Linked DNA regions of Synechococcus elongatus PCC 6301. The protein of the gene in region 1 binds, or shares a complex with, the protein of each later gene. Links are inferred from orthologs where the notes say so. Each region holds a gene or a part of one and is shown on either strand. Other genes may lie near its edges.

The links.
Region 2: the proteins of mnmG (region 1) and mnmE are in contact, whole or in part, in a solved structure (PDB 9HIP), measured with the Escherichia coli proteins. The link is inferred for Synechococcus elongatus PCC 6301 from one-to-one orthologs.

Annotation. Positions count from the first base shown.
Region 1 is NC_006576.1:1,818,259-1,824,314, forward strand. The notes cover bases 1,457-4,447. They hold mnmG (tRNA uridine-5-carboxymethylaminomethyl(34) synthesis enzyme MnmG), read left to right. Parts: upstream 1,457-1,993; coding sequence 1,994-3,901; downstream 3,902-4,447. Other genes in these bases: SYC_RS08950 (DUF975 family protein), read left to right, coding at 1,457-1,945; SYC_RS08960 (hypothetical protein), read left to right, coding at 3,925-4,447. In the rest of the region: SYC_RS08945 (NmrA family NAD(P)-binding protein), read left to right, coding at 108-1,070; more of SYC_RS08950, read left to right, coding at 1,142-1,456; more of SYC_RS08960, read left to right, coding at 4,448-4,791; SYC_RS08965 (FTR1 family iron permease), read left to right, coding at 4,872-5,789; cysE (serine O-acetyltransferase), read right to left, coding at 5,820-6,056. UniProt on the Escherichia coli protein: NAD-binding protein involved in the addition of a carboxymethylaminomethyl (cmnm) group at the wobble position (U34) of certain tRNAs, forming tRNA-cmnm(5)s(2)U34.
Region 2 is NC_006576.1:45,744-51,306, forward strand. Bases 1,245-4,243 are described here. They hold mnmE (tRNA uridine-5-carboxymethylaminomethyl(34) synthesis GTPase MnmE), read right to left. Parts: upstream 3,439-4,243; coding sequence 2,050-3,438; downstream 1,245-2,049. Other genes in these bases: SYC_RS00210 (M14 family metallopeptidase), read left to right, coding at 1,245-2,048; SYC_RS00220 (DUF2062 domain-containing protein), read left to right, coding at 3,437-3,973; SYC_RS00225 (protein adenylyltransferase SelO), read right to left, coding at 3,909-4,243. Outside these bases: SYC_RS14195 (hypothetical protein), read left to right, coding at 145-219; more of SYC_RS00210, read left to right, coding at 369-1,244; more of SYC_RS00225, read right to left, coding at 4,244-5,387; SYC_RS00230 (N-acetylmuramoyl-L-alanine amidase), read right to left, coding at 5,428-5,563. UniProt on the Escherichia coli protein: Exhibits a very high intrinsic GTPase hydrolysis rate. Involved in the addition of a carboxymethylaminomethyl (cmnm) group at the wobble position (U34) of certain tRNAs, forming tRNA-cmnm(5)s(2)U34.

The DNA.
Region 1 (6,056 bases):
CCTAAGCTGAGGCCGGCCCCTCCTAATCAGAGGGGCTTTCTGCTGTGTGGGTGCGATCGCAATTCTGATAACATCTTAAGAACTGTTAACAATCTTGCCCTGATCCCATGGATGTCCTCGTTGTTGGTGCTACGGGTACTCTCGGTCGGCAGATTGCCCGCCGAGCCCTCGACGAAGGCCACCGGGTTCGTTGCCTCGTCCGCAGCCCTAAGCGCGGCAACTTTCTGCGGGAATGGGGCTGTGATCTGGTGCGGGGCGATCTGACCCAGCCAGAAAGTCTTACTTTTGCCCTAGAGGGGATAGAGGCCGTCATCGATGCGGCCACCACGCGATCTACAGATTCCCTCAGCTGCTATGACGTCGATTGGCAGGGCAAAGTCAACCTGATCAAGGCGGCTACAGAAGCCGGTGTGCAGCGGTTTGTCTTCTGCTCGATCATTGACGCTGAGAAGCACCGCGATGTGCCGCTAATGGACATCAAGTACTGCACTGAGGAATTCCTGAGGCAGTCGGGGCTTAATTACACAATCCTGCGGCTGGCGGGCTTTATGCAGGGTTTGATTGCCGAGTTTGCGATCCCCGTGCTGGAAGGTCGCACCGCCCTTATCACCCAAGATTCCGACCCGATCGCCTACCTCAGTACTCTTGATATCGCCCGCTTTGCCGTTGCTGCATTGACCACGCCCGCCACTGAGAAGCAAACCCTGCCGGTTGTGGGTCCTAAAGCTTGGAGCGGACTTGAAATTTTCCGACTCTGCGAACGGCTGAGCGGCAAGGAAACGAAGATTGCCCGTCTGCCCTTGGCAACGGTGAGTGCAATGAAGCGCTTCTTCCGCTTCTTCCAGTGGGGCTGGAATATCGCCGATCGCTTGGCCTTTAGTGAAGTGATGGCTTGCGGCCGCCCCTTCACGGCAGACATGGCAGCCACATACACCGCTTTCGGCATTGATCCTGCTGAGATCACAGGCTTGGAGAGCTACCTGAACGACTACTTCTCGGTGATGCTGCGCCGCTTGAAAGAGCTGGAGTTCGACCAGAAAAAAGACAAGAAAAAGAAAGTGCCGTTCTAAATCGATCGCGGCGATCGCCAAATCAACACTCCTGGGGCACCCTGTAAAAATCTTCCTCAGAGAAAAAGGTGATGGTTTCCCCTCAGCCGATTGGCCGCGATCGCCCTTTTGAAATTGGTCTCTACTTAGAACGCGGCTGGCAACTGTTTCGCCAAAACTGGCAGCTCTACGTTCCCTTTGGCCTAATTCTGTTTGCCTTTGGCTTCATCTTGGGCATGGCCTCAAGCCTGCTTCAGATTGCCGTGTGTCTGTCGCTAGCGGTCTCGATTGACGAGTGCCCAGAGTGGGTGCCTCAACTGGTTGATCTGCCCTTCAATCTGATCTCTTGGCTGGTGGGAACGCCCTTAGGGGCAGGACCTGTAGTTGCTGCCCTCCTGCAGCTTCAGCACCAAACCCCAGAGTTCAGTGATTTCTTCAAGGGCTTTCGGCGCTTTTGGCCCTTGGTCCTGACCAGCTTTTTGATCGGCTTCATTATCTTTATCGTCGTCTTCGTGATCGCGCTCGTGTTCGGTGCAGTCGCCTTTTTGCTCAATCAAGCTGGAACGCCAGTGGAAGGATTGGTGGGCATTGCGATCGTGGGTGTTTTGCTGGCGATCGCAGCTGCAACCTACATCGGTGTGGGCTATTTGTTCGTGACCCCGATCGTCCTCGATCGCCGGATTGGGGTTTGGCAAGCACTGGAACTGAGTCGACAGGTGGTTGCCCCTCGCTGGTGGTCAGCTTTCGGCTTCCTGATTTTGCTCGGTCTAATCAATGGCTTAGGCTTTCTTGCCTGCTGTGTTGGTTTGCTGGTCACCATTCCTGTGACGCTCTGTGCGATCGCGGTCGCCTATTCTGATCAGATTGGCCTCGAAACGGCTGAGACTGCGGTCTAGTTCCAGCAGCCTTCTTAGAATGAGAAAGCTGACTTCTGTTGCGATCGCGTGCCCCACACTGAAGAATTCGACGTCATTGTCATTGGCGCGGGCCATGCCGGTTGTGAGGCAGCCTTGGCAGCCGCTCGACTGGGCTGTCAAACCCTATTGCTGACTCTCAACCTCGATCGCATTGGCTGGCAACCCTGTAATCCGGCAGTGGGTGGGCCAGCCAAATCTCAACTCGCCCACGAAGTCGATGCCTTGGGCGGCGAAATCGGCAAAATGGCCGATCGCACCTATCTGCAAAAGCGGGTGCTGAATGCTTCGCGAGGTCCTGCTGTTTGGGCATTACGGGCGCAGACCGACAAGCGTGAATATGCGGCTGTCATCAAGCAAGTGCTGGAGCAGCAACCAAACTTACGCCTGCGGGAAGGCATGGTTACCGATCTGCTGATTGGGCCAAATGACGAAGTTCAAGGCGTGACAACCTACTTCGGCTCCAGCTTCCGTGCCAAAGCAGTGATTTTGACCACAGGCACGTTCCTCGGGGGCTGCATCTGGGTGGGCAATAAGTCGATGCCTGCCGGTCGTGCCGGAGAATTTGCTGCTGTTGGCCTGACGGAAACCCTGCAACGACTGGGCTTTGAAACCGATCGCCTCAAAACGGGAACCCCGGCCCGCGTCGATAAGCGATCGGTGGACTACAGCCGCTTGGAACCCCAGCCCGGCGATCCAGAGGTGCGTTGGTTCAGCTTTGATCCCGAAGCGTGGGTGGAACGCGAACAACTACCCTGCTATCTGACGCGCACGACGGCCGAAACGCACAAACTAATCCGCGACAACCTGTACCTGACGCCGGTTTATGGCGGCTACATCGACGCCAAAGGGCCGCGCTACTGCCCCAGCATTGAGGACAAAATTGTTCGCTTTGCCGATAAGGAATCCCATCAAATTTTCATTGAGCCGGAAGGTCGCGACATTCCCGAGCTCTACATCCAAGGCTTCTCGACGGGACTGCCAGAGGATTTGCAGCTAGCGTTGCTGCAGACGCTGCCCGGTCTAGAAGACTGCGTGATGCTGCGTCCTGCTTATGCGGTTGAATATGACTATTTGCCCGCCACGCAATGCTTGCCGACGTTGATGACGCGGCGCGTTGAAGGACTGTTCAGCGCGGGGCAACTCAACGGCACCACCGGCTACGAAGAGGCTGCCGCCCAAGGCATCGTTGCGGGGATTAATGCCGCTCGCTTTGTCCAAGGTCAGGATGCGATCGTCTTCCCTCGCGAAGGCAGCTACATTGGCACCCTGATCGATGACCTCTGCACCAAGGATCTGCGCGAACCCTATCGGGTGCTGACCAGTCGCAGCGAATATCGCCTCCTCTTGCGAGCCGATAATGCCGATCAGCGCATGACACCGTTGGGTCGTGAAATTGGCCTGATTGACGATCGCCGCTGGGCATTGTTTGAGCAAAAGCAAGCTCGGATTGCTGCCGAGCAAACGCGCCTCACGCAACAGCGGGTTAAGGAACACGATCCAGTCGGACAGGCGATCGCGCAGCAAACCCAAGCCCCAATCAAAGGCTCAGCTACCTTAGCTGACCTGTTGCGGCGTCCGAATTTCCACTACATCGATTTGGAGGCGCATGGACTCGGAGATCCGAGTTTGGCGATCGCGGAAAAAGAAGGGGCTGAAATCGCGATCAAATACGCGGGCTATCTGCAACGCCAACAGGCGCAAGTCGATCAGGTGGTGCGCCAGAGCCAACGGCCACTGCCAGTCGATTTGGACTACAGCGCCATCACCTCCATGCGTTTGGAAGCACGAGAAAAACTGGCGCGCTTCCGGCCGCTGACCTTGGGGCAAGCCAGTCGAATTGGTGGCGTCAACCCAGCCGATATCAATGCGCTCTTGATTTGGCTCGAAGTTCAAGAGCGTCAGCGCAGCCAAGTTGAGACAGCCTTGGTACGATAAGGCCGACTTGATTGCAGAGTGCCATGACTGCTGGGCAGCCAACAGAACCAACAGAGGCCAAAACGGTCACTGCCGTACCGGTGCTGCCGACTGATCTCGAGGCGACGGTTGACCAGACGATCGATGCAGTTTTTGATCGGCTGGGTCTCAACAGTGAACAGCGCAGTCTTTGGCTGGCATCTCGGGCTACCAGTCCAACCTTGGTCGTCTACGCGCCCCCGCCGGCGCCCCCTGCACCTGTCATCGCCACAGTGGAAACGGATCCCAATCGCGATCGCTGGCGGCTGGTTTTTGCGGCGATCGCTCTCGTGCTGGCAGCTGGCTTGGGATTTTGGAATCTGCGGCAATGGCAACAACAGACGGCCCTCGCCAGCTCAGCTGAAAACCAGGAATTTGCCAGCTACCTCAGTCGCAGTTTGGATTTACTGGAAGCGGATCCGACTGCTGAAACTGCGATCGCTTCCAATCCCACTGCCGTGATGCCGCCCTTGGCTGGGTTAATTCCGCCGCCCCCACCTAACGGCAACACTGGCACCCTGCCGCCTCCGGCCCCGATCACGGTTGCGCCAACTTCAGTTGGGACGCTCCCGCCGCCTCCCCCACTGTTGCCTGCTCCACCCGTCAGTAGTGGGGGGAGCACGGTCAGTCAGCCGCCTGCCCCGCCGGTCACTGCGGCCCCAACTCCGGTGGCCGCCAGCCGTACCCTCAATGGCGTGATTGATCTAGGCGATCGCTCGACTGCCCTGTTCACAATCAATGGTGCTAGTCAACAGGTCGGCGTTGGTCAAAGCCTTGGGGATGGTTACGTCGTCAAGCAAATCACCAGCCAGAGCGTGACGCTGGGACGCGGTGGTAGTCAGCAGACCATCCCGATCGGCGGGTCGTTCTAGGGCAGCATTTTGCGAACACCTCGGGCGATCGCGCAGGAGTGCTACCCTGCGATCGCTGTCTGTGCTGCCCCCTGCAAGTCATGAATTGGACGACTGCGCTGCCAAGCTTCTTGATTACCCTGCGCGAGGGATTTGAAGCCGCACTCGTGGTGGGCATTGTCCTCGCTTGCTTGGCCAAAGCCGATCGCCCTGACCTAAAGCGCTGGGTTTACCTCGGACTTTTGGCCGGACTCCTGGCCAGTCTGTTACTGGGGCTGCTCCTTGGTAATGCCCTCGGAACGCTGAGCGCCGCGCAGTTTTACTATGCTCCTGCCCTACGCCTACTCCTAGAAGCCCTGCTCTGTGCGATCGCTGTCGGGTTACTCAGCTGGATGCTGATCTGGATGACCCAGCAATCGCGATCGCTGAAATCGGAGGTGGAGCAAGGAATTCAGCAAGCAATTCGAGCAGGGAGCGATCGCGCCGTCTTTGGCATTGTTTTTGCGGCGGTCTTGCGCGAAGGCTTTGAAACCGTGATCTTCCTGCTAACCCAAGGGCAACGTGGTTGGTTGCCGAGTCTAGGGGCAATCGCGGGTCTAAGTGGCGCTGGCCTGTTGGGTTGGGCAATCTTTCGAGGCAGCATCCGGCTCAATCTGCGGCGTTTTTTCCAAGTTATGGGCGTCCTCCTGCTGGTGATTACGGGTGGACTGCTACTGACCGCGCTACGGAAGCTCGACGGCGGACTCGGCCTGCTCAATCAACTCAGCCAAGGCCGTTGGGGACTCTGCCAGAGTGCAGCATCTTGTGTGCTAGGGCCACAACTCTGGGATCTGCAAGCCGTCCTACCCGATCGCCAATTCCCAGGACTGTTCCTCAAATTAATTGCAGGCTACAGCGATCGCCTCTTCCTCATTCCTGCTATTGCCTACATCATCTTCTGGATTGGAGTGGGTGGCCTTTACTTCCGCAGCCTGCGATCGCCCCAACCCACCAAAACACCTGCTCCGCAGGAGTCCTGATAATCCTGACTAGGTCGAAGTGACTGGGGATTAGATGCCCGCGCCGTCTAAAAATTCTTCAATCGTGCGATCGCGTAGTTGACAGCGATCGCCCACGGGAGCCAAGGTGACATCGATGGCTTCTTCGGCAGGTGGAAGATTGAGCCCTTCCAGTTGATCCTCAAGCGCTTCGATGCGATCGAGCAGCATCCGAATCACCCGCGCTTCCGAGTCGGGCATCTGGCTGTGATCCAGTGGATCGACGCGCACGCCAGAACGATAGATGAC
Region 2 (5,563 bases), 1.8 Mb from region 1 along the record:
CTCACGCCGCACAAGAACACGAATGTCGGGTCAGTGGTGCTAGGTGTCTTGATCCTTGGCTTGGATTGAGTGGTCCCAATCCTGTTACCGACTCACTTTGGTTGAGCCTTCACCACCTATGGCGCTATCTTTGCTGCATTATCGATTGCTTGGAATTGGCTTATGGATCGCATTAATCCTGACAAGTTTGATCTGCTGGGGGTCCGGATTGTTTTGTGAGGTGTTTTGGTCATTATGTATGCCCCTAGAGGCTGGCGATCGCGCCTCAATACTCGGCATAATTGAGTTCAGACTTAATCTGGCTTAAATCTCAATCAGCTGCCGACTGACAGTCATTCATCGTTGCTTCCCCTGCACTCCTCTTTCACATGCTGAACTTTGCTTGCGATCGCTTCTATCGCTATGACGAGCTGACTCAACTCCTGCAGGATTGTGCAGCTGCCTACCCTCAATTGCTGAAGTTGGAGTCTTTAGGCAAAAGCCATGAAGGACGAGAGCTTTGGCTGCTGCGAATCACGGACTACAGCAAAGGCGATGATACGGAGAAACCAGCCCTCTGGATTGATGGCAATATTCACGCCACCGAGCTAGCAGCTTCTAGTGCATGTCTGCACTTTTTGCAGGTGTTGTTGCGAGGATTTGAGCAAGGTAATCCGGTCGTTCAACGCTGTCTACAACGCTGCACCATTTATTTATGTCCGCGCCAAAATCCTGATGGTGCTGAGTTAGCCCTCGCCGATCAGCCTCAGTTTCTGCGATCGAGTACGAGACCCTATCCCTTGCGCGATCGCGATTCTAGTGGCTTGCAAGAAGCCGATATTGATGGTGATGGCCGCATTCTGTTGATGCGCATTCCCGATCCGCATGGGGCTTGGAAAGTCCATCCGCAGGAACCACGCCTATTGGTTCGTCGCGATCCAGTTGAGACTGGAGGTCAGTACTATCGAGTGCTGCCAGAAGGATTGATTCAAGACTACGACGGCGATTTAATTCCCTTGCAACCCCGTCAGCAGGGCTTAGATCTCAATCGCAATTACCCGATCGATTGGCGACCGGAGCATGAGCAACTGGGAGCAGGACCTTTCCCCGCTTCGGAACCAGAAGTACAAGCTGTCGTCAAATTTTTGAGCGATCGCACCAATCTATTCGCAGCGATTTCTTTCCATACATTTAGTGGTGTATTACTGCGTCCCTACAGTCATAAACCAGATGATACTTTCCCGGTTGCAGATCTGCGGGCTTATGAAGTGATTGGCAAAGCGGGTGAAGAACAAACCGGCTATCCGGCGATCGGGGTTTATGATAACTTCCGCTATCATCCCAAGGAGATTACGACTGGCGTTTTTGATGACTGGGCCTACGATCATCTAGGGCTATTTGCTTGGACAGTCGAGATTTGGAGCCCGCAGAAGGCCGCTGGTATCGAAAAATACGACTGGATTGATTGGTTCCGTGAGCATCCAGTTGAAGACGACTTAAAGTTCCTAGAGTGGAACGATCGCGAGTTAGAAGGCAAAGGCTTTATTGACTGGTATCCCTTTGAGCATCCGCAGTTAGGACCGCTGGAACTCGGCGGTTGGGATGACTTGCACACTTGGCGCAATCCGCCCCAAAAGTTTCTGCAAGCCGAACTCGATCGCTTTCCGCAATGGTTGCTCTGGCAGCTCCAAATTGCGCCGCAGCTCGAAGTGATTAGGGCTGAAGTTCAAGCCTTGGGTGATCGCCTCTATAAAGTCAAGTTCGTGTTACAAAATAGTGGTTGGTTGCCAACTTACATCAGTCAAAAGGCTCTGGAGCGGCATTTAGTTGATCCGCTCGTTGCAGAACTCCAGCTTCCCGAGGGTATCGAACTCTGCCAAGGTAAAGCACGGCAAGAGCTAGGGCAATTGGAAGGGCGATCGCAAAAAGGCGTGATGCCCGAGGCCGATCCCACCAGCGATCGCGCTAAAGCAGAGTGGATTATTCGGGGCGATCGCGGTCAAGTGATCACGATCGAAGCTCGTCACCCGCGCGCAGGTAAATTGCAGCAACAACTGACCTTGAACTGACCTATTTGCCGATACAAAAGCGGCTAAAGATCAGATCCAACATCGACTCGGCGATCCCTTCGCCGGTGATTGAACCAAGCGCAGCAATCGCTTCTCGCAAATCAATCGTCCAAAAGTCGAGAGGAAGTTGCGCTTGCAAGGTTTCTTCGACACGTCGCAGGGCAGTTTGAGCAGTTGTCAAGGCGGCAACTTGCCGTTGATTCAAGGCCCAATCCCAATTGGCACTGGTTAAGTCGCCAGTTCCGACTGCTGCCAGAATGGCGGCTTCTAAATCCTCAATCCCTTTTTGTTGTGCAGCGGCTGTCCAAACGATCGCCTTAAACTCCTGCTGCGGCAGAGCGATCGCGTGGCGTTCTGCTTCTGACAGGCGATCGCGTTTGTTGATGACTAATAGGATAGGGCGATCGCTCACTGCTTCCCAAATGGTTTGATCCTCAGCGCTCCAACCGGCACTGGCATCGATCGTCAGCAGCACGAGGTCGGCTGACTGAGCGGCTCGGCGCGATCGCTCAACCCCAATTTGCTCCACCTGATCGCTGGTTTCGCGGATACCAGCCGTATCTAGGACTTGCACGGGAATACCGCCGACGATCAGCTGCGATTCCACCAAATCGCGAGTCCTACCGGGTAGGTCAGTGACAATGGCGCGATCGCAGCGACTCCAAGCATTGAGCAGGCTGGATTTACCGACATTGGGTCGCCCCACGATCGCAATCTTCAGGCCCGTACGCAACAGTTCCCCGCGATCGGCAGTTGATAAAATCGCTTGCATGTCCGCACCCGCAGCCGTTAATTGAGCGGCGATCGCCTCCAAATCCAACGGCGGTAGATCGTCTTCAAAATCGATGCGGGCTTCGACTTCCGCCAAAATGTCCAGACAGCGATCGCGGAGCTGGCGAATCGGGTGCCCTAACTTGCCCTGTAAGCTCCCTAGTGCAGCCTGTGCTGCTTGAGGCGATTGGGCACTAATCAAATCGGCAATACTCTCGGCCTGACTAAGATCCAAGCGGCCATTCAAAAAGGCCCGCAGCGTAAACTCTCCCGGTTCTGCCAGCCTTGCGCCAGCCCGAATGCAGAGTTGCAGCGTTTGCTGAACTGGCATCAAACCGCCGTGGCAGTGCAACTCGACCACGTCTTCCCGCGTATAGGAGCGGGGTGCCAACATTGGCAATAACAGCGCCTCATCAACCAGTCTCCCCGACTCTGGATCGCGAATATAACCGTAGAGAATGCGGTGGCTTTCCCAAGGTTGTTGCCCGGCAATCTGAAAAATCTGGCGAGCGATCTCAGTTGCTGCCGCCCCCGACAGTCGCACGATGCCAACACTGCCCTGTTGAGGAACAATGGCAGTGGCGATCGCAGCAATGGTGTCGCCTGAAAAACCGACCATGCGAGCTGAACAAGGAGCAACGGTTCCGGTGTTATTATCCGCCCGCCAGCGTCGATACACTTGGCCGCAACGTTGGCAACGCCGCTGTCGCTATTGGTATTACCGCGCGTTGCGCCTTGAAACCTGCCCGAAAGCACTGGCACGGGGGATTGGTCTGGGTGTGTTTGCCGGCTGCTTCCCGCTATTTGGTCTGCAGATTTTGATTGGGGTCAGCCTCGCTACGATTCTGAGAGGCAACAAGGTTCTAGCGGCGGCTGCAACCTGGATCAGCAATCCCTTCACCTATCTGCCGTTGTTCAGCTTCAATTTCCAGTTGGGGCGGCTGTTTGTGCCCACCGACAACCGCCTGCTGACTCTGGAAAAGCTTAGCTCTTGGCAAACGCTGCAGGACTTAGGAAGCGACTTCCTCCATGCCTTGATGTTGGGTAGCCTTCTGGTGGCGATCGCCCTTGGCTTTGCTGCCTACTGGATTAGTTTGCATTTGGCACAACGGCACCATCAGCAGCGCCGTCACCGTCGTGCCGCCAACGATTGAGCAGCGCTTCTAATGGCTCCCAGTTGTCATCGATTGCGATCGGGTCCCAAACGGATTCAACCACCGGACGAATGGGTGAAATCTCTGGATTGGCTTGGGCGAGCTGCTGCTGAATGAGCGGCAGTTGCGACTCGGGTAGATGGGTGAGCAGCTGGTGATAGCGATCGCGCCAACCTTGCCACTGGGCTTCCGGCAAGGCTTCTAGGTCAGTCGTGATCCAATCAGGCAAAATTGCGCTGAGGTCACTGCGCCAACTGGGTTGGAATTGAGCGCGGAGTCTGGCAAAAAACTCGTTATAGCCGATTGGTGCGCGCAGCAGCAGTTGCAGCGTGGTGATGATCAAGTCATCCGCGATCGCTGAATGGAGCTGATCGGCTTCAAAGCCTAGACGCCGCAGCATCAAGCGGCTGTAGGTTGCTTGGTAGCGATCGCCAAAACCTGCGATGCCAGCTTCCAGATCGGCTGCCGACATCACCATGCCCAAGGGCACTTGCAGTAACTCCAGGTTGAGCTGGCAGATGCCGGGCTGATTCTCGTAGCGATAGCGGCCACTGTGGTCGAAGTAGGCGGCGGTGAACTTTGGATCGAAGCGATCGAGAAATGCCCACGGGCCATAGTCGAAGCTTTCGCCCACAATCGAAAGGTTGTCGGTGTTGAGGACGGCGTGGCAGAACCCAGCGGCCATCCATTGCGCGGCTAGATCCGCAGTCCGTTCCGTCAGTTCTGCGTAGAACTTGGCATCGGCCTCAGGGTCACCCAGTAGATGGGAATAGTAGGTCGCAATTACATGATCGAGCAGTTGCCGCACCAGATCCGCCCGTTTGAAGTAGTGCAGGCGCTCAAAGGTGCCAAAGCGAATATGAGTGCGGTTAAAGCGCACCATCACCGACGATCGCGTGGGCGAGGGTTCATCACCGCGCCAGAGCTCCTCGCCTGTTTCAATCAAGCTCAGACAACGCCCTGTCCGTACCCCAAGTCGCTGGAGAAATTCTGAGGCCAACACCTCTCGCACTCCCCCTTTGAGGGTGGGCTTGCCATCGCCGCCCCGGGAATAGGGTGTTCGGCCCGATCCCTTAGTGCCAAAGTCGTAGAGCCAGCCGTTGCGTCCACGTACTTGGCCGTAGAGGAAACCGCGACCATCGCCCAAGTCTGGGCTGTAAATGCCGAATTGATAGCCGTGGTAGCGCATCGCCAGCAGCGGCGATCGCCCTTGGAAGCGGCCAAACGCCTCAATGAAGTGCTCATCTGCCACCGTTGCCGGATCGAGCCCGAGGATGGGCAGTAGGCGATCATTGCGGAACCGCAGCTGGTGCGCAGGGAAGGTCGCAGCTTCAACGGGATCGGAAAATTCACTGCCGAGGCTGGCAAACGCCGGTTCGTAGGGCAGGGTCAAAAAGGGATTGGTGCTTGGCATTCCTCTATTAGACCGCTTCCAGTTGGCTGCAACGAGTTTCTCAAGTTGAGGTTCCCGTTGCGAGGCGATCGCGAAATTGGCGAAGTTGTTTCAAGAGGCGATCGCGATCAAAGCTCCGGGGATCAATCCGCTCCCCCGAGAGATCGACCTCCTTATGGGTAGTGATGCGCTCTGCC